2 linked regions of the Gloeocapsopsis sp. IPPAS B-1203 genome follow. The protein of the gene in region 1 binds, or shares a complex with, the protein of each later gene. Links are inferred from orthologs where the notes say so. Each region holds a gene or a part of one and is shown in the gene's direction. Other genes may lie near its edges. The genes, in order: mfd and uvrA.

Evidence for each region.
Region 2: the proteins of mfd (region 1) and uvrA are in contact, whole or in part, in a crystal structure (PDB 4DFC), measured with the Escherichia coli proteins. The link is inferred for Gloeocapsopsis sp. IPPAS B-1203 from one-to-one orthologs.

What each region holds. Positions count from the first base shown.
Region 1 is NZ_PEIG01000015.1:83,064-87,247, reverse strand. The notes cover bases 111-4,184. They hold mfd (transcription-repair coupling factor), read left to right. Parts: upstream 111-465; coding sequence 466-3,984; downstream 3,985-4,184. UniProt on the Escherichia coli protein: Couples transcription and DNA repair by recognizing RNA polymerase (RNAP) stalled at DNA lesions. Mediates ATP-dependent release of RNAP and its truncated transcript from the DNA, and recruitment of nucleotide excision repair machinery to the damaged site.
Region 2 is NZ_PEIG01000002.1:484,937-501,175, reverse strand. What follows is about bases 6,770-10,277. They hold uvrA (excinuclease ABC subunit UvrA), read left to right. Parts: upstream 6,770-7,110; coding sequence 7,111-10,077; downstream 10,078-10,277. Other genes in these bases: CSQ79_RS27450 (hypothetical protein), read left to right, coding at 10,112-10,277; CSQ79_RS05735 (GAF domain-containing protein), read left to right, coding at 6,770-6,938. Also shown: CSQ79_RS05750 (coiled-coil domain-containing protein), read left to right, coding at 1-1,269; CSQ79_RS05745 (MHYT domain-containing protein), read left to right, coding at 1,454-3,892; CSQ79_RS05740 (response regulator), read left to right, coding at 3,903-4,346; more of CSQ79_RS05735, read left to right, coding at 4,353-6,769; more of CSQ79_RS27450, read left to right, coding at 10,278-10,438; CSQ79_RS27445 (hypothetical protein), read left to right, coding at 10,490-10,651; CSQ79_RS27440 (hypothetical protein), read left to right, coding at 10,821-10,961; CSQ79_RS05720 (C6orf136 family protein), read right to left, coding at 10,969-11,412; CSQ79_RS05715 (glycoside hydrolase family 10-like protein), read right to left, coding at 11,419-12,525; CSQ79_RS05710 (DUF1206 domain-containing protein), read right to left, coding at 12,532-13,344; CSQ79_RS05705 (alpha/beta fold hydrolase), read left to right, coding at 13,504-14,364; CSQ79_RS05700 (peptide chain release factor 1), read left to right, coding at 14,411-14,824; CSQ79_RS05695 (NAD(P)-dependent oxidoreductase), read left to right, coding at 14,880-15,734; photosystem II assembly protein Psb34, read right to left, coding at 15,854-16,033. UniProt on the Escherichia coli protein: The UvrABC repair system catalyzes the recognition and processing of DNA lesions. UvrA is an ATPase and a DNA-binding protein. A damage recognition complex composed of 2 UvrA and 2 UvrB subunits scans DNA for abnormalities.

The sequences.
Region 1 (4,184 bases):
TAAATGTCATTATTATGTCTGAGTTGTCAAGTCGTGGGAAGAGAAAACTGATCAACATTCTGAGTTGACTCAAGATTGGTCTTGTTATACCAATTTTAAAAATGATTGCAATTGATCATAGCTATTAAATCTTAAATCTCCTCTGCACCTGAAGCCCCCCTGCTCAAGCCAGTTTGACGCCACTTGCTACAACGGGGGACACCCCCAAGGGCGCAGTGGCTCACGCGGAGTTCTACAGGGCGCGGGAACCTCCGCAACGAATCCGCTCCTCAATGGGGAAATCCCCGCACGAAAAAAGCGGCTCCTCTGCTTAGCCGTAGCAACATCGAAAACAAAACAGTATAGAGTAGGGAAATCCAACCCTTGCTCATAAAATACCATCGCGTCAGGGACTCTAAAATAGTCAAAGAACGTATGTTCAGCGCATTGTGTTAAGCAGAAGACATCAATAAGACAGCGGAAGCTATGGCATTTTTTTCCATTGTTCGTGCTTTGGGGCGATCGCCGCTCACAACAGAAATTTTAGCTAAACTTGAGCGACAGCGCGTCTGTCGTTTAAACGGCATTCCTCGCCTTCCTAAAGGATTGGTGGCTTCAGCTTTGGCACAAGAGGCGCAATCGCATCTTTTGGTTGTGTGTTCCACCCTCGAAGACGCCGGACGCTGGACAGCACAGCTTGAAGCAATGGGCTGGCAAACAACACATTTTTATCCGACTTCTGAAGCTTCTCCCTACGAACCATTTGACCCTGAAACGGAAATGACGTGGGGACAAATGCAAGTTTTAGCAGATTTAATTAGAGGTAATGGGTCATCGGTAACAGGTAATGGGCAAGAACAATCACCAATGGCAATTGTCGCGACTCAGGCGGCGTTGCAACCACATTTACCACCCTTGGAAGCGTTTCAGCCGTATTGTTTGAGCGTGACGCAGGGGATGGAGTTAGATCTAGATGATTTTGGTGACAAACTAGCACAGTTAGGCTACGAACGAGTACCGCTCGTAGAAACTGAAGGACAATGGAGTCGGCGCGGAGATATTGTCGATGTGTTTCCGGTGGCTTCCGAGTTACCCGTGCGTTTAGAGTGGTTCGGGGATGAAATTGAACAAATTCGCGAATTTGACCCAGCTACACAGCGATCGCGTAGTTCTAATGGCAGTGCTTTAGATAAAATCGATTCACTGGTACTCACTCCGACAACTTTTGCACCGATTATCATTTCCGCCTTAGCTGACAAGAAGCAACAAGTCAATACCTACTTATCACCAGAAGAACAAGAACAATTTGAGACAAATCACACTTTAGAAGGTAGCCGTCGCTTCTTAGGTTTAGCCTTTGATAAACCTGCATCTTTACTTGATTATTTGCCTGAAAATACACTCATTGCCATTGACGAAATTGAACAAAGTCAAGCGCATAGCGATCGTTGGGTAGAAAACGCAGAGGAACAGCACGCTGCACTCAGTCATTTACCGCGCATTCATCGTGCTTTTGAGGAATCCCTAGCAACCGCCAGCAACTTTCGCCAACTCCATCTCTCAGAACTTGTCGTAGAAGAAAATTCCGCACCTACAGCCATCAATCTCGCTAGTCGTCCTGTACCCGTAACACCGCATCAATTTGCCAAGATTGCTGAGACAATTCGCACTGAACGCGATCGCGGTTTTTCGGTATGGTTAGTTTCAGCGCAGCCTTCTAGATCTGTTTCGCTATTACAAGAACACGATTGTCCTGCACAGTTTATTCCCAATCCGCGCGACTTTCAAGCAATTGATAAGCTGCAAATATCGCACACGCCGGTCGCTTTGAAGTATTCGGGTTTAGCCGAACTCGAAGGCTTTATTTTACCAACGTTCCGACTCGCACTCGTGACAGATCGCGAGTTTTTCGGTCAGCATACTTTAGCAACACCAAGTTATGTTCGCAAGCGCCGTCAAGCTACATCGAAGCAAGTTGATTTAAATAAGCTACGCCCTGGCGATTATGTTGTCCATCGCAATCATGGTGTTGGAAAGTTTCTCAAACTCGAAAGCTTAACTCTCAATAAAGAAACCCGCGAATATATTGTTATTCAATATGCTGATGGTTTATTGCGCGTCGCCGCCGATCAACTCGGATCGTTATCGCGATTTCGCAGTACAACTGAGTCACCCCCACAATTAAACAAAATGACGGGGAAAGCGTGGGCGAATACTAAAAATCGCGTTCGCAAGGCAATTAAGAAACTTGCTGTTGACTTGCTGAAATTATACGCCGCGCGATCGCAACAACAAGGCTTAGCATATCCCCCCGATCAACCTTGGCAAGAAGAACTTGAAGATTCGTTTCCGTACCAACCGACAACAGATCAGCTAAAAGCGGTACAAGACGTTAAACGCGATATGCAAAGCGATCGCCCGATGGATCGTTTGGTTTGTGGTGATGTCGGTTTTGGGAAAACTGAAGTGGCGATCCGCGCCATTTTTAAAGCTGTCACTGCGGGTAAACAAGTCGCCCTACTTGCACCGACGACGATTCTCACACAGCAGCATTACCACACGCTCAAAGAACGTTTTGCCCCCTACCCAATTCAAGTGGGTTTACTCAATCGCTTCCGCACTGCTGAAGAACGCCGCGATATTCAACGCCGCCTCACTACAGGAGAATTAGATGTTGTTGTGGGTACGCATCAGCTACTCGGTAAAGGTGTAAACTTCCGCGATTTAGGTTTATTAGTAGTAGACGAAGAACAGCGCTTTGGCGTCAATCAAAAAGAGAAAATTAAGTCACTCAAAACGCAAGTTGACGTTTTAACGCTGAGTGCAACTCCGATTCCACGCACTTTATATATGTCGCTGTCAGGAATTCGCGAGATGAGTTTGATTACAACACCACCCCCAACGCGTCGTCCAATTAAAACGCATTTAGCACCGTATGATTCAGACTCGGTACGCAGTGCAATTCGCCAAGAACTCGATCGCGGCGGACAGGTGTTTTATGTTGTTCCGCGTGTGGATGGTATCGAAGAAACGGCGACAAAATTACGGGAAATGATTCCAGGAGGCAGAATTGCGATCGCTCACGGGCAAATGGATGAAGGCGAACTTGAATCAACGATGCTCACGTTTAGCAACGGCGAAGCAGATATTTTAGTTTGTACCACAATTATTGAATCGGGATTAGATATTCCCAGAGTCAACACAATTTTAATTGAAGATGCACACCGTTTTGGATTGTCGCAACTTTACCAGCTACGCGGTCGTGTCGGTCGTGCGGGGATACAAGCCCATGCCTGGTTATTTTACCCGAAGCAACGCGCCTTATCGGATGCAGCACGGCAACGTTTACGCGCAATTCAAGAATTTACGCAACTCGGTTCAGGTTATCAACTGGCGATGCGCGATATGGAAATTCGCGGTGTGGGTAATTTACTCGGTGCAGAGCAATCGGGTCAAATGGATGCAATTGGTTTTGATTTATACATGGAAATGCTCGAAGAAGCAATTCGCGAGATTCGCGGACAAGAAATTCCCAGTGTTGATGATACGCAAATCGACCTCAACCTCACCGCATTTATTCCCACCGACTATATTCTCGATATGGATCAAAAAATGAGTGCCTATCGCGCCGTCGCTGCGGCAAAAACGAAAGAAGAATTAACACAAATAGCAGCAGAGTGGAGCGATCGCTACGGTACGATTCCGAGTGGTGCCAATCAACTGTTGCGGGTGATGGAACTCAAACAAGTTGCTAAATCTTTGGGATTCAGCCGCATTAAACCTGAAGGAAAGCAACACATAATTTTAGAAACTCCAATGGAAGAACCCGCGTGGAATCTACTTGCAGCCAACTTACCCGAACACTTGCGATCGCGTTTTGTCTATTCCCCTGGTAAAGTTACTGTACGCGGTTTAGGTGTCCTCAGCGCTCATCAACAACTCGAAAACCTGATTGACTATTTAAGTAAAATGCAAGGCGCACTGCCCGAACCTGTACTGACATGAATTGGGAATTGGTCATTGGTAACTGGTAATCGGAAAGACTATTTATTTCTCCATTCCCTGTCACCGACCCATTACCAAACCTTCTTGACTTCTCATCGGTGAATTGCGGTTATTGATAGCAAGTCTTAGTAAATTTATGATACGCTTTCAACTGAAAAATGCCTTCTGTGTCGATGCTACAATGCAGACAGCGTATTGTT
Region 2 (16,239 bases), on another replicon or contig:
GACGAACTTAATCCTGAAGGAATCAAGCGCGATCTGCAAAAATTATTGGAAGATCCTCAAGCTGGGGCAGCCGCAGTACAGGCGCGATTGTCGCGTTTTGATCGCGATACTTTATTCCAGCTATTAAATCAGCGTGATGACTTATCTGAAGAGCAGATTGACCAAATTCTGCATCAAGTAGAAGGAACATGGTACGACATCACGCATGTGCCGCAAATCATTGCAGGCAAAGCTAAAGAGCAGTACGATTCGGTGACACAGACAATCGCTGAATACCTGCGCAATACAGGTAAAGATGAACTCAATCCAGAAGGCATTCAACGCGACTTCGCAAGGCTGTTTGAAGATCCGCAAGCAGGTGCTGTAGCACTGCGACGACGACTTGCACAAGTCGATCGCGATACTTTGGTAAAACTCTTGAGTCAACGCCAAGACCTAAGCGAAGAGCAAGTTAACCAAATTATCAATCAAATCCAAGTGTCGATTCGCGATATTATTCGTTCGCCACGCCGCTTGGCAGCACGTACTCAAGCCAGAGTGCAAAACTTCCAACAAAACTTGGAAGACTACTTGCGCAGTACTGGTAAGGATGAGTTGAATCCTGAAGCAATTAAGCGCGAACTGTACTTACTGCTCAACGATCCACGCGCTGGGGCAGAAAGTTTAGGCGATCGCTTGTCACACTTTGATCGTTCAACGATCATTGCTCTTGTGCAAGCACGGGGTGATATGTCAGAGGAGGAAGCGGCACGCACTGTCGATCAGGTTTTAGCGGTACGCGATCAATTTGTTGAGCAAGTACGGGCAATTCAACGCCGCATCCAAGACGTCATTGATGGTGTTTTTGGCAGAATCCGTAATTACTTAAATTCACTAGATCGCCCTGAACTGAACTACGATGGCATCAAAAAAGATGTGCGTAAGTTGTTTGACGATCCACAAGCAGGCTTTGATGCAATTCGCGATCGCTTAGGCTCATTTAACCGCGAAACACTCGTCGCTATTATGAGTTCGCGCGAGGACATTTCGGAAGCAGATGCTAACCGAATTATCGACCAAATCGAAGGTGCGCGTAACAACGTCCTGCAACGGGCAGAGCGAGTTCAACAAGAAGCACAACGTCGTCTTGAACAAGTTAAAGTTCAAGCTCAACGGCAAGCTGAAGAAACCCGCAAGGCAGCAGGAAGTGCGGCATGGTGGCTCTTTGCTACGGCAGTTGTTTCGGCAATTGCGGCGGCGATGGGTGGTGTGATTGCTGTTCTCAGCTAAAAATCCGCTCAGTTTTCTTTGTAAAGTACAACAGCCTCTCACTTGAGAGTTTTTTTGTATGGACACTCGGTTTTACGGTTTGTTAGGATTGTTTGCTATCGCGCAGGTCATAATACCGATTCGCTTTGAGGTTCAGCTTAATAGGCAGCAGAGAAGCAGAAAAGCACAGGGGTAAATAAAAACGATGTCCGATACAACAGATGTATTGTTGTCCCATCATGATTTAGGGCTTGTATTCCTGTCGATTGCGATCGCCATTGTTGCTTCCTACACAGCACTGAGTTTATCTGGGCGCGTTACTGTTGCCACTGGGCAAATTCGGAAACTCTGGTTAAGTGGGGGAGCGATCGCCATGGGAGTAGGCATCTGGGCGATGCACTTCATCGCGATGCTTGCGTATAATCTTCCAATTGCTATTACGTATGACCTGCCGCTTGTGTTGCTCTCGATGGCAGTTGCTGTCATTGCCTCTGGTGTTGCTTTATTTGTTGTTAGTCGTGAGTTTGGCTTACTTCAGCTGATTGCTGGTGGTGGCGTTATGGGATTGAGTATTGCCGCAATGCACTACACGGGTATGACAGCAATGCGTCTAGAAGCAACTCCAGAATACGATCCCAAGTTAGTTGCCTTGTCGCTTGCGATCGCGATTGGGGCTTCTTTAGTAGCACTGCAGCTGGCATTTCGTCTGCAAAAAGCTATCACAGCTCAAGGTAGATGGCAAGTTGGTGGTGCGATTGTGATGGGTTTTGCGATCGCCGGAATGCACTACACCGCAATGGCGGCAGTCAGCTTTAAGTACAATCAACAACTGACAATTGAGAACACAGCGCAAGTTATCGACAACACGTTACTTGGGATTGCAATTGCAATAGCGACATTAGTTGTGTTGATGCTTGCACTTGTGTCTTCTACTTTCGATCAGCGACTCAGTGCAGAGACTGCGCGCGCCGAGGCATTACGTCAAAGTGAAGAACGCTTTCGTTCTTTGGTGCAAAATGCCTCTGATATCATTGCAGTGATCGCTGCGGATGGTACAGTCAATTACACCAGCGCCTCGATTAAACGGATCTTGGGCTACGAACCTGATGCGTGGTATCATACCTTTGATTTTGTCCTGCAGGAAGATCAGGCGATCGCCGAAGATCTGCTCAAAAAAGCAAAAAATTATCCAAATGTCAATATCTCCGCTGAATTTCGATTGCGCACTGCACATGAACAAGTACGAGATTTTGAAGTAATTGTCAATAATCTGTTGCACGATCCAGCAGTTGCAGGCATTGTCACAACCTACCGCGATATTACCGAACGCATACAAGCAGCAAAATTCCAGCTACAGCAAACTGAACGCGAGCTATTAGTTGCTGAGATTACACGACGCATCCGTCAGTCGTTGAATTTGGCAACAATTTTAAACACGACAGTAGCCGAAGTCCGGCAGTTTCTCCAAGTGGAGCGCGTGTTTATTTATCGCTTTGAAGCTGACTGGAGTGGCATTGTTGTGGTTGAATCTGTAGCACCCGAATGGGCTGCAATTGCAGGAAAAAACATTAAAGACACTTTTTTTAGTCATCCTGCTAATCGCGAGTTATATCGACAAGGAAGAATTCAAGTTGTAGAGGATATTTACACAGCAGGATTAAATCCTTGTCATGCAGATTTACTTGCACAGTTACAGGTGCGAGCAAACTTAGTTGTCTCCATTTTAAAAGAAGAACAACTGTGGGGATTACTAGTTGCCAATCATTGTTCAGAACCACGCCAATGGCAACCGCTTGAAATTAATCTTCTCCAGCAACTGGCAACCCAAGTGGCGATCGCCATCCAACAATCTGAACTTTATCAACAAGCGCAAACTGAACTTGCTGAACGCAAACGCGCCGAAGCTGAAATCATTCATTTAAACGCCGACTTGCAAAATCGGGCGGCGGAACTCGAAACAGCCAACAAAGAACTAGAAGCCTTTTCCTATTCGGTATCGCACGATTTACGCGCACCATTACGCGCCATCAATGGCTTTTCGCGGATTCTTTTAAAAGATTGTACGCCGCAATTAACTGCCGATGCGCAACGCTACTTGCAATTGGTACAAGCTAATGCGCAGCAAATGGGATGCTTAATTGACGATCTACTGACATTTTCACGGCTGAGTCGCGCGCCTTTAAAAAAACAACGCATTGAACCGAGTGCGATCGTGCATCAAGTACTAAAAGATTTAGCCGAACAACAAAACCGACAAGTCAAAATGACGATTGAACAGTTGCCTGTGTGTGAAGCCGATCCTGCTTTACTTAAACAAGTCTGGGTAAATTTATTATCGAATGCTTTCAAGTATACGCACAAAAATGATGTTGCGCACATCACTGTTGGTTGTCTGCAAGAAAGTGATGCATCGTCAATTCCTTCCGGACAGCATGTTTATTTTGTCAAAGACAATGGTGTCGGTTTTGATATGCAATATGCCCATAAACTTTTTGGTGTCTTTCAGCGGCTGCATCGTGCAGAAGAATACGAAGGAACAGGCGTAGGCTTAGCTATTGTACAGCGTATTATTCACCGTCATGGGGGGCGTGTTTGGGCAGCAGCAGAAGTTGATCGCGGTGCAACTTTCTACTTTACTTTGTGAGGCGATATTGATGAGAGATAGTGCCGTTGAAATTTTGCTGGTTGAAGATAATCCGTGTGATGCAGAACTGACACTTCATTCACTTAAAAGTAGTCACCTCACAAATCATATCGAGGTCGTGCGAGATGGTGCAGAAGCCCTCGATTTTATATTTTGTACTGGCAGCTATGCACACCGCTCAATGGATAATGGTCCTCGGGTCATTCTTCTCGATCTTAAACTGCCAAAAGTTGATGGATTAGAAGTTCTCCAGAAAATTAAATCTGACCCCCGCACTCGCGTTATTCCTGTCGTCGTTCTCACATCTTCAAGCGAAGAGCGCGACATCGTTGAAAGTTATCAGTTAGGAGTCAATAGCTACATCGTAAAACCAGTGGACTTTGAGCAGTTCACGGAGGCTGTACGACAGTTAGGTTTGTATTGGCGGCTGCTGAATCAACCTCCGGTATCTTAAAAAATTATGTCCACTTTATTGCGGATTTTGATTGTAGAGGACTCACTGAGCGACGCGGAACTCATGCTGTACGAACTTCGTTCTTGTGGCATTGAACCGCAATGGCAGCGCGTAGAAACTGCAGGAGATTATCTCATCTGCTTAAGTCAGACATGGGATGCGATCATCTCAGATTATGGAATGCCGCAATTTAGCGCGCTACAAGCTTTACAGATATTGCAGCAACAAGGATTAGATATTCCATTGATTGTTGTCACAGGCAGTGTTAGCGAAGAAGTTGCTGTCGAGTGTATGAAGCAAGGGGCAGCTGATTACTTACTCAAAGATCGTTTGGTTCGGTTAGGCGAGGCGATTAAACAAGCTGTTGACCAAAAAATGCTCCGCGATCAAAAGCGCCAAGCTGAAATTGCTTTGCAAGAAAGTGAAGAACGATTTCGCCGACTTGCTGATAATGCTCAAGATATTATTTACCGCTATCGCTTTACTCCAACTCCAGGCTTTGATTACATTAGTCCTGCCGTTACTAGAGTGACAGGTTATACGCCGCAAGAATGTTACAACAATCCGTTGTTGATTTCACAAATTGTTCATCCAGGCGATCAACCGTTATGGCTGCGATCGCTTGATGGAGAAATGCCTCAACCACTCATTCTGCGCTGGATTCGCCAAGATGGAGCCATCGTTTGGACAGAACAAAGCAATGTGACAATCTACGATGATGGAGCGTTAATTGCGCTTGAGGGAATTATCCGCAATGTGACTGCACGCAAGCAAGTTGAAATTCAATTTCAGCAACAAGCCGAATGCGATCGCCTACTCAGTGCTATTGCGACTCGAATTCGCCAATCACTCAACTTAGATGAAATTCTCAGCACAACTGTTGCAGAAGTTCGGCAATTTCTGTACGCAGATCGCGTCATGATCTTTCGTTTCGAGGATAATCGTAATGGCAAAATTGTCGCAGCGTCTGTAGATGCTAATTGGCCTTTAGATCCTGAGATTCAAATTCGCGGCACTTGGTTTCAAGAAACTCAGGCAGAATGTCAGCGTGGCTGTGTTCAACAAATTAATAATCTTGCTCAAGCAAACATTGATCCTAAATTTGCCACATTACTGCAACGATTGCACGTCAAAGCTCGCTTGGTTGTCCCTATTTTACAAGGTGACTATGCCTGGGGATTATTAGCAGTACATCAATGTTCGCGATCGCGACAATGGCAACTGAGTGAAATTGATTTGATTGAGAAGTTAGCAACACAAGTAGCGATCGCTCTTCAACAAGCACAACTTTTTAACCAAGTACAACAACAAGCATCGCGCGAACACCTCCTCAATTATATTAGTCAATCACTTAATTCTAGCCTCGACCCTGAGCATATTTTACAAGAAATTGTTAACCTAACAGGTGAAGGTTTTGCTGTCGATCGCGTTATTATTTTTGCAGTTAATACAACTCACATTCGTGTTATCAAAGAGTGGCGGACAAATGTACAAGTTGTTTCTGTTTTAAATTGGCAAGTACCAATATCTGAGTATATTGAATTACTGAATCCAACTCATTATGCTTCTTACTATCGAGTTTTTCATGTCCCTAATTTTGCAGAAATTAATGTTGATTCTAAACGAAAACACTTTGTTCAAACAGCACAACTTCGTTCTGAGTTGCGAGTGCCAATTTTTATTCGGGATCAGTTTTTTGGCGGATTATCGCTGCAAACAACTACAACTCGCCGGACATTTACCCCAGAGGAAATTCAACTTCTACAACGTATTGCAAATCAAGCAGCGATCGCACTTTACAATGCCCAAAGTTACGAACGCCTAGAACAATTAGTTAAAGAACGCACGCAAGAGTTAGAGCAGGAGAAACTCCTCTCAGAAGCTGCTGATCGCGCAAAAACTGACTTTCTTGCTAACATGAGCCATGAACTGCGTACTCCCCTAACAGGAATTATCGGTTTTTCTAACCTCCTACTCAAACAAATTTTTGGACAACTGAATGAAAAACAGCAACAATATGTCTCATTAATTTATTCTTCTGGAGAACATTTATTAGAGTTAATTAACGATCTTTTAGATTTATCAAAAATTGAAGCAGGAAAAGAAGATCTCACACTTGAAATGCTATCTGTTGAAGAAGTTTCTCAAGAGTGTTTGTCTCTCGTTCAGGAAAAAGCCCAAAGAAGGAAATTGCAATTATCATTAATTATTCAACCAGAAGCGACAACTTGCACAGCAGACAAACGTCGCCTCAAACAAATTCTTTTCAATCTTATGAATAACGCAGTCAAGTTTACTCAAGCAGGAAGTGTGTCACTTAAAGTCAGTAAAACTTCAGATTTTATTACGTTCTCTGTTATTGATACCGGAATAGGGATTACAGCCGAAGATTTACCAAATTTATTTCAACCTTTTCAGCAACTTGATAGTGGCTTAAATCGTAAATACGAAGGTACTGGCTTAGGCTTGGCGCTTTCACGCAGATTAGCACGACTACATGGTGGAGATATTACAGTCACTTCAGAAATAGGACGTGGTAGCTGCTTTACACTATATCTGCCTGTTAGTAGTCTTATTCAGGACTCTGTATAGACAATTCTATTGCTGTTAATTCTTTCATTTGTAACAAGGCATAGACAAATTAACCCATATCGTATATAAAACAAGCTTGCTGCATGAAGAGAGAAGCTGAAAATAACATCTCATTAACCGCTAACTAGAAGGCAACGCTAAAATCATTAAGCAATGGTTTTTCCTCTGCCTCATGTCTCACCCTGCTGAAACCTTAGACACGCTGGATGCAAATGGGCATCGTCTCCTTGGTGTTAACCGCGCTAGTCAGAATACGATCCGTATCCGTGGGGCTAGACAGCATAATCTCAAAAATCTTGATTTAGAGTTACCCCGCGATCGCTTGATCGTGTTCACTGGTGTATCCGGTTCCGGTAAATCTTCTTTGGCGTTTGATACAATTTTTGCTGAAGGACAGCGGCGTTATGTAGAATCTCTCAGTGCTTACGCACGCCAATTTTTAGGACAACTTGATAAGCCTGATGTTGAAGCGATCGAAGGCTTAAGTCCAGCGATTTCTATCGATCAAAAATCAACTTCCCACAATCCGCGTTCTACAGTTGGTACTGTAACAGAAATTTACGATTACTTGCGGTTATTGTTCGGACGTGCTGGTAAACCGCATTGTCCAATTTGCGATCGCTCAATTGCACCGCAGACAATTGATGAGATGTGCGATCGCATTATGGAATTACCCGATCGCACCCGCTTTCAGATTCTCGCCCCTGTAGTGCGTGGAAAAAAAGGGACACATCGTAAACTATTATCTAGCCTTGCTTCCGAAGGTTTTGCCCGCGTGCGGATTAATGGGGAAGTCCGCGAACTCAGTGACTCGATTGAACTCGATAAAAATCAAACGCACAATATTGAAGTTGTTATTGACCGATTAGTTAAAAAAACAGGGATTGCAGAACGTCTGACTGATTCGCTGACAACTTGTTTGAGACGTTCTGAGGGAATTGCCGTTATTGAGATTCTCGATCGCTCCGAGGCAGATACTAATGTCATTATGCATCCTACTGCAACGCAGATAAAAGCCGCAGAGGAATCTACAGCGTATGTGACATCACCTCTAGAAAAAGAAATTGTCTTTTCCGAAAACTTTGCCTGTCCTGAACATGGCGCAGTGATGGAAGAACTCTCACCACGGTTATTTTCTTTTAATTCGCCTTACGGTGCGTGTCCCCATTGTCATGGATTAGGTAGCTTACGGACATTCTCACCAGAATTAGTCGTTCCCGATCCCGCACAACCTGTATATGCCGCGATCGCACCTTGGTCAGAAAAAGACAATTCTTACTATCTTTCTTTACTTTATAGTGTCGGGCAAGCTTTTAATTTTGAACTGAAAACTCTGTGGAAAAACTTAACCCCTGAACAACAACACGTTATTTTACACGGCGCAGAACAACCGATCTGGAATCACGATCGCAATGACTATCGCCGTTACACAGGTGCTATCCCAATTTTACAGCGGCAATATAATGATGCTTCAGAACTGATTAAACAAAAACTTGAACAGTATTTAGTTTACCAACCGTGTGAAGTCTGTCAAGGACAGCGTTTGAAGCCAGAAGCGATCGCAGTTCGTTTAGGACAATACCGCATTCTCGACCTTACCGGAGTTTCGATTCGCGATTGTCAGCAGCGCATTCATAATTTAGAATTGAGCGATCGCCAAATGCAAATTGCTGATTTGGTATTGCGTGAAGTTAAAGCCCGCTTGCAGTTTCTTTTGGATGTAGGGTTAGATTACCTGACATTAGATCGTCCAGCGATGACACTTTCAGGAGGAGAGGCGCAACGCATTCGCTTAGCGACTCAGATCGGTTCAGGACTTACAGGCGTACTCTATGTTTTAGATGAACCGAGTATTGGCTTGCATCAACGTGACAACGGGCGCTTGCTACGAACTTTAACTCGATTGCGCGATTTGGGTAATACCTTAATTGTTGTCGAACACGATGAAGAAACAATCCGTGCGGCGGATCATGTTGTTGATATTGGTCCTGGTGCGGGAATTCATGGTGGTAGTATTATTGCCCAAGGGGACTTGCAAGCATTACTCGCAGCCCCAGATTCACTAACAGGTGCATATTTATCAGGACGACAGGCGATCGCAACACCCGCACAACGACGCGAAGGTAACGGGCGATCGCTGGTGATGAAAAACGCCTACCGCAATAACTTAAGAAATATCGATGTTGAGATTCCCCTTGGTAAACTTGTCTGCGTAACTGGGGTTTCTGGTTCCGGTAAATCGACACTGATTAACGAACTGCTTTATCCTGCTTTACAGCATCACTTAACACGTAAAGTTCCATTTCCACAACATATAGAGACGGTGGAGGGATTGGACGCAGTTGATAAGGCGATCGTTATCGATCAATCTCCCATTGGACGGACACCGCGTTCTAACCCTGCTACTTATACAGGTGTTTTTGATGCGATTCGCGACGTTTTTAGTCAAACAATTGAAGCAAAAGCACGCGGTTATAAGCCAGGACAATTTTCATTTAACGTCAAAGGCGGACGCTGTGAGGCTTGTGGCGGACAAGGTGTCAATGTCATTGAAATGAACTTTCTTCCTGATGTTTATGTGCAATGTGAAGTATGTAAAGGTGCGCGATATAACCGCGAAACATTGCAAGTTAAATATAAAGAAAAATCGATTGCTGATGTTCTTGATATGACAGTGGAGGAAAGCTTAGAAGTTTTCCAAAATATTCCTAAAGCTTTTACACGATTGCAAACATTAGTCGATGTTGGTTTGGGATATATCAAACTTGGGCAACCTGCAACAACCTTATCTGGTGGTGAAGCACAACGAGTGAAATTAGCAACTGAGTTGTCGCGCCGCGCCACAGGAAAAACTTTGTATTTAATTGATGAACCGACAACAGGTTTATCGTTTTATGACGTGCATAAATTATTAGATGTTTTGCAACGTTTGGTTGACAAAGGCAATTCAATTTTAGTAATTGAACACAATTTAGATGTGATTCGTTGCAGCGATTGGATTATTGATTTGGGTCCAGAAGGTGGTGATAAAGGAGGGGAGTTGGTTGCTGTAGGTACGCCGGAGGCGGTAGCAGAAAATTCACGATCTCATACGGGGCAATATATTAAGCAGGTTTTGCAGCAGCATCCACCAAAGTGAAGAGAAAAACCGCAGAGGCGCAGAGAAAATATATATGGGAGTTTTTCGTGCTGGATATCAACCGCAATCAAGGGATACTCATCCTGAAGTTGATAAGTTTTTAATGCGGGCTTTTCGGAATATGCCTGTTTGGAAAAAACAGCTTGCTCATGTGTCGCCTTTGTTGGTAGCAATGGGTAAGGATTTTTTTATTGATGAAGGAATGGTGACAGAAGCAATTGAATGCCAGTCTTCATTTAATGTAATTCATCTAGAAAGTATGCAAAAAGCAGACATTTTTTTATTATCGAATCACCCCTTAGCTAAATCTGAAATGCAACGGCGTCAGCAGTTAATTATTACTCAAAATCCTGAAAGATAAGCTTGGCTACCTTCTGCAGAAGATATTATTTTACAAATCATTTGGTATCGTATGGGTGGCGGAGTTTCAGATAGACAATGGCGTGATGTTTTAGGAGTATTAAAGATTCAAGCTGATAAACTTGATATCAATTATTTAACTCAGTGGGCTGAAACTTTAAATCTCACAGAAATGTTAACACAAGCATTACAACAAGCCGGAGTCACTAATTAACAGTTCTCTACATAAACTCAGATATTTATGAAATATCTCTCTTTAGCTCTTTCCTCTGTGTTCTCTGTGTCTAGTAAGGTTTGTTTAATCACATCATTTTCTTATAAAAATGCGCTAATATTAACTAATGTAAATAGTTATCTACACTAAACTACCAAATTAAAGCACTATGGCTGAAATGACTGACCGTCAAAAGCGTATTATGGAACACATTGCTCGCAGCAAAGGCGAGTTTATCAAAACTCCGATTTATTCAGATCAGCGCAAGCAGCAGATTATGGAACACATTCGCTTGAGCCAAGGCAAATAGTTAACGACTATTCTCTCACTTGGCTTTTGCCTTTTTGAAAAAACTGCCGTAAAATTTCGCTGGGTTTGCGATCCCAGCAATCTACGTGTTCGTATATTAAACCCTCTTCAGTAAGTTTGTAGGTTGAGTAACCATTGAAGAGTATGTATGCTTTCCAGGGTACGCGCAATGTACCTCGTACTGTCCAATTAGCAATAATAGTATCTGCTTGTGCTTGATATACGTCATGCAGATCGAAGTGGATCTCAGTAAAAAATAGCTGACTGTGAAATCGTAAAGTCCAAAAGATAATTCGGTAGTTTAATTTACCTTTGAATTTATTAACGGGATCTTGAAAGTAGATATCTTGAGTATAAATGTCGTAAGAGATATCTTGCTCAAAAAGAGTAGGTAAATCTTGTTTGAGTATGGCAATGACTTTGGTGATTTGCGATTGATATTCTACATTCATTACGTTTCAAAAACGATTTTGGAGGAACCGAAATAGACTTTGAATTCCTCTTAAATTTGATCCAGGTTGTTCGCTGTAATTATTATACGGAAGCGATTGCAATACTTTTCCTAAAGCGTCATTATTTTCGCGTAGCCCTTCGTAAAAGAAGAAAACTTCCCCTGAAATACCACGACTGCGATTGTAGGCGATCGCCTGTCGCAAATATTCTGCACTTATGCGATAAGAACCCAGCTTAATTAAAATTCCTGGTGACAGTTTTGCTAACTGTTCGTGATTCAACTGCTGCGTGACGCGATCGACAACTTGTTTGTAACTTGCAAAGTCGCGGCGATAAATTTGGGGATGGATGATGTCAACTAAACCACGTTCTAACCAAGTTTTAGAGTCTTGGAGGTATTCTTTGAGTCCCCAGTCATAGATGTTAGGAGACAACGATACTATCAAATTAGAATTAATAGCCTTGACTTTTTGGTAAAGACGTGCTAAAAAGTTTGTTAAAATATTAGCCCGCCACTGTAGCCATTGAGGATCTTTTGAATTCTGCGGCGGATGACAATTAAAAGTTTGACGATAACGCTCTACAGTACTTGCATCATAACCACCTTCACAAGGTAATGCAGGTAAGCGATCGTCGCCTTGAATGCCGTCAACATCGTAGTTTCTGACGACTTCCAGCACCAAATTTAACATAAACTCTTGCACCTGAGGGTCAAGTGCATTCATCCACTCAAAGCCATTCTTTTTAAGTAAATTACCGTTAATATCCCGCGCCGCCCATTCTGGTTTCTTTGCTAGAATCATCCCGCCATTAGAATTATAGGAACTAGCAAAACCATATTCAAACCACGGAATCACTTTGATTCCAACTCGCCGCGCCTCGACAATAATTTCCGCCAGGGGATCTCTACCTTGATACCGTGGGTCGATTTCTACATCAAACAGCGATCGCATAATTGGGCTAGGGTAAAGCGTAAATCCTTTATTCCAAACATCGGGAAACACAACATTAAATCCTGTCTGTGCCAAAAATGCCATTGCTTCAGCAATATTTTGCCGCGAATGCAGCACCTGACTATCAGTATTAGTTATCCAAATACCTCGAATTGCCATTATTCTTCAAGTTGCCATAATCCGACGATAACGCGCCTGAACAATCATATTAATACCGTAAGCAACTAAACCGAGGGCAACAATACCCAAAATCCAGGAACCATAAGGTTGTTGTGCAAGTGCTTGTAACGCTTCACCCAAGCCTCGCACTTCACTAGCATCCGATTGACGTGCGGCTTGAATTAAGAAAAAGCCGATGACACAAAATACTACACCACGCGCGAACAAACCAAATCGAGCGATCGTGATAATCCACATTTGTTCGGTATCGCTTAATTCGTGTAAATCGAGTTTTTTACGAAATTTAGCCGTAAATGCTCGATAAAATTGATAAAAACCCATACCAATCACAAACGCACCACCAGTTCCGACTAGCCATTGTCCAAAAGGCTGCGCGAGTAAACGTGCAGTCCAATCTTGCGTTGAATCGCTGCTACTACCACCAGAACCTAGAATTAATTTAACCGCACTCAACGCTAAACCTGCATAAATGACACCAGTTGTCGCATAACCAATTCGCTGTAAAATCCCTTTCGCATCACTGCCTTTGTTTTCTGGATCTTTGATAGCTTGGACAAACCGCCACAATACGTATCCCATTAAACCAATTGCCACAACCGCGAGTAAAAGTTGACCAAACGGCTGGTTGATGATTGTTTGCAAAGCACCTTCAGTATCTGTCGTTCTTCCTCCAGTACCAAATGCGGCTTGCGCGGCTAGCAATCCTACAATACCGTAAACGACACCCTTAGCAGCAAGACCAAATCGCGCTAATCGCTCAATCCATAATGAAGTGTGTTGTGTTAGCTGTTGTGTCATATATTTTAATTTATGAGTGTATTATTTTTAACAATATACACTTAGATTAACTGATTTGATCTGTGCTTGTAATTAACGCAAGTACCTATAGAAGTTTGTTATCGCCTTTAGAGTTGATTACTCTAGACTAAACAGCACATCATTGTTTTGCTTAACACTATGTCTGTCATCGAAACTTGGCAACACGAATACATCAACGCTAACGGCATTAAACTCCACTACGTCACTCAAGGCAATGGTTCTTTAATGCTAATGTTGCATGGGTTTCCGGAATTTTGGTACTCATGGCGGCATCAAATACCAGAGTTTGCTAAAGATTATAAAGTTGTTGCGCTCGACTTGCGCGGTTACAACGACAGCGACAAACCGAAACAGCAGTCAGCGTATGTGATGCGCGAATTTCTTCAAGATGTTAAAGGTGTGATTACCGGACTTGGATACGAAAAGTGCATTTTAGTTGGACATGATTGGGGAGGTGCGATCGCTTGGAGTTTTGCCCATTCCTACCCCGAAATGGTAGAACGTCTGATTGTGATGAACATACCTCATCCTGCCAAATTTGCCGAAGGATTACGTACACCACAACAACTGATGCGTAGTTCTTATATGTTTTTCTTTCAGCTACCTGGACTACCAGAAATGCTACTCCAAGCCTCAGACTATCAAGCAATTGAGACAGCTTTCAAAGGTATGGCAGTCGATAAAAGCGCCTTTACTCAAGCAGATATAGACGCCTATAAAGATGCAGCCAGCAAACGTGGTGCTTTAACAGCAGCACTCAATTACTACCGTAACGTTTGGCAACAAGGATTACTTAATCACAATTGGGATGTTTTAGAGGTTCCGACATTACTCATTTGGGGAGAAAGTGATACTGCACTTGGCAAAGAACTTACCTACGGTACAGATAAGTACGTTAGAAACTTGCAAATCAAATACATTCCCAATTGTAGCCATTGGGTACAGCAAGAAAAACCGCAACTAGTTAATCAATATATACGCGAGTTTCTAGCAACGTAGACACTGTTTGATAAAATCAGGTCATGATTACAGCATCTCATGTCATATGCGCGATCCTCTGCGTAGTTTAAAGTTTTTACCTTGGCGATCGCTGCTGCAAGTTTCGCTACTAGTTGCTGTGATTGTGATCGTTTTAGACTTTCTCCTGACTCTGGGATACATTCAATCAGATGTATTTCAACGTTTACTCATGCTGGTATACGCCCCGCCACTGGGAATTATCATCTCTTTGGCGATCGCTGTAGGGCTTGGTGCATTAGGAGTTTATTTACTTGAACGCTTTTATCGCTTAGTCTCAATCAACACAGGTTCTTTATGGGCATTAGTTTTGTGTTTAGCAGTAATACTATTTCTTAAATCACTTCTACCACTTCCAGCAGTCCTATTTAACTTAAACCAAGCAAGTTTAATCGGCATTATTATCGGCGTATTCTGGAAAGGACGCCCCTACTGGCGCTAATCTCTTTCTTCACTCTCTGCGTCTGTGTGGTTTGTAAACAAAAAAAATTAAACTAATGAAAGTAGGATTTCTCGGTACTGGACTCATGGGACTACCCATGGCACAAAGACTATTAAATGCTAATCTCGAACTTATTGCCTACAACCGTACTGCGGAAAAGTTAACACCACTCAAAGAAGTTGGTGCAGAAATTGCAACACATCCTCAAGCAGTCACTCAAGCAGCAGAATGTATCATTTTAATGCTGACAGATGCGATCGCGATTCGTAGCGTACTTTTTTCAGATTCCCAAGAGTTAGCCGGAAAAACAATCATTCAAATGGGAACAATTTCCCCTACCGATAGCAAAGCAATTCGCGATGAAGTGATTGCAAATAAAGGTGAATACTTAGAAGCACCTGTTTTAGGGAGTATTCCCGAAGCAACCGCAGGTAAATTAATCGTCATGGTAGGCGCAACCCCAGAACAATTTCAGCGTTGGTTGCCATTATTGCAAAACTTTGGTTCCGAACCACTGCATATTGGTGAAGTTGGTACAGCTGCTGCGGTTAAACTTGCCTTGAATCAACTCATTGCATCACTGACAACAGCGTTTGCTCAAAGTTTAGGACTCATTCTACGTCAAGGAATCGACGTGGAATTATTTATGCAGATTCTTCGCGACAGTGCGCTTTATGCGCCTACCTTCGACAAAAAATTGTCAAGAATGGTCGAGCGTAATTACGATAATCCCAATTTTCCCACGAAACACTTACTCAAAGACATCAATTTATTTATTGCCGAAGCAGAAGCCTCTGGCTTGAACACTAGTGGTGTCGCCGGAGTGCAACAAATCATCGCAGCTACCCTTAGTCAAGGATTTTCTGATGCAGATTATTCTGCGCTATTTTCTGCTGTAAATCCTGATTGATTTGGAGTTTTGAGCCAATTCTATGCGTATTTCTGCAAAATAGTAATCAGCAATAAAAAACCAGATGTCCACTACTTCAGGAACCTGGTTGAAAACTACGCGATTGCAAGCATTAGTTCTTAGCTAAGGCTGGATACCGAGAAGGCGACAAAAATGACTCCACTAACTAAGACAGCAGCTACTACTCCCCAAATCACAAAATTACGCTGCTGTGTTTTATTTGGAGGTTCTGCTGCATACATCTTTGGTTCTTTGGCAAAGTTATTGAGACGACCGCCTTCTTCTGTGGTATAGGGCATGAGTAAAATCCTTTTTTCTGCTTATTTTAACTAAGCTTAATTACAACTAGTATATATACTCTACCATCTTAGTCACAAATCTTTACAAGGAAAATACTAAGAGCAAGCAGTGGAAGAGGGGTTAGTTTTAAGTTTTGTTAGCGAAGAAAGGTGCCTTAGCACGTTTTGTTCGCGTAGCGTGCCGGAGGCATTTATTAAGGACTTTT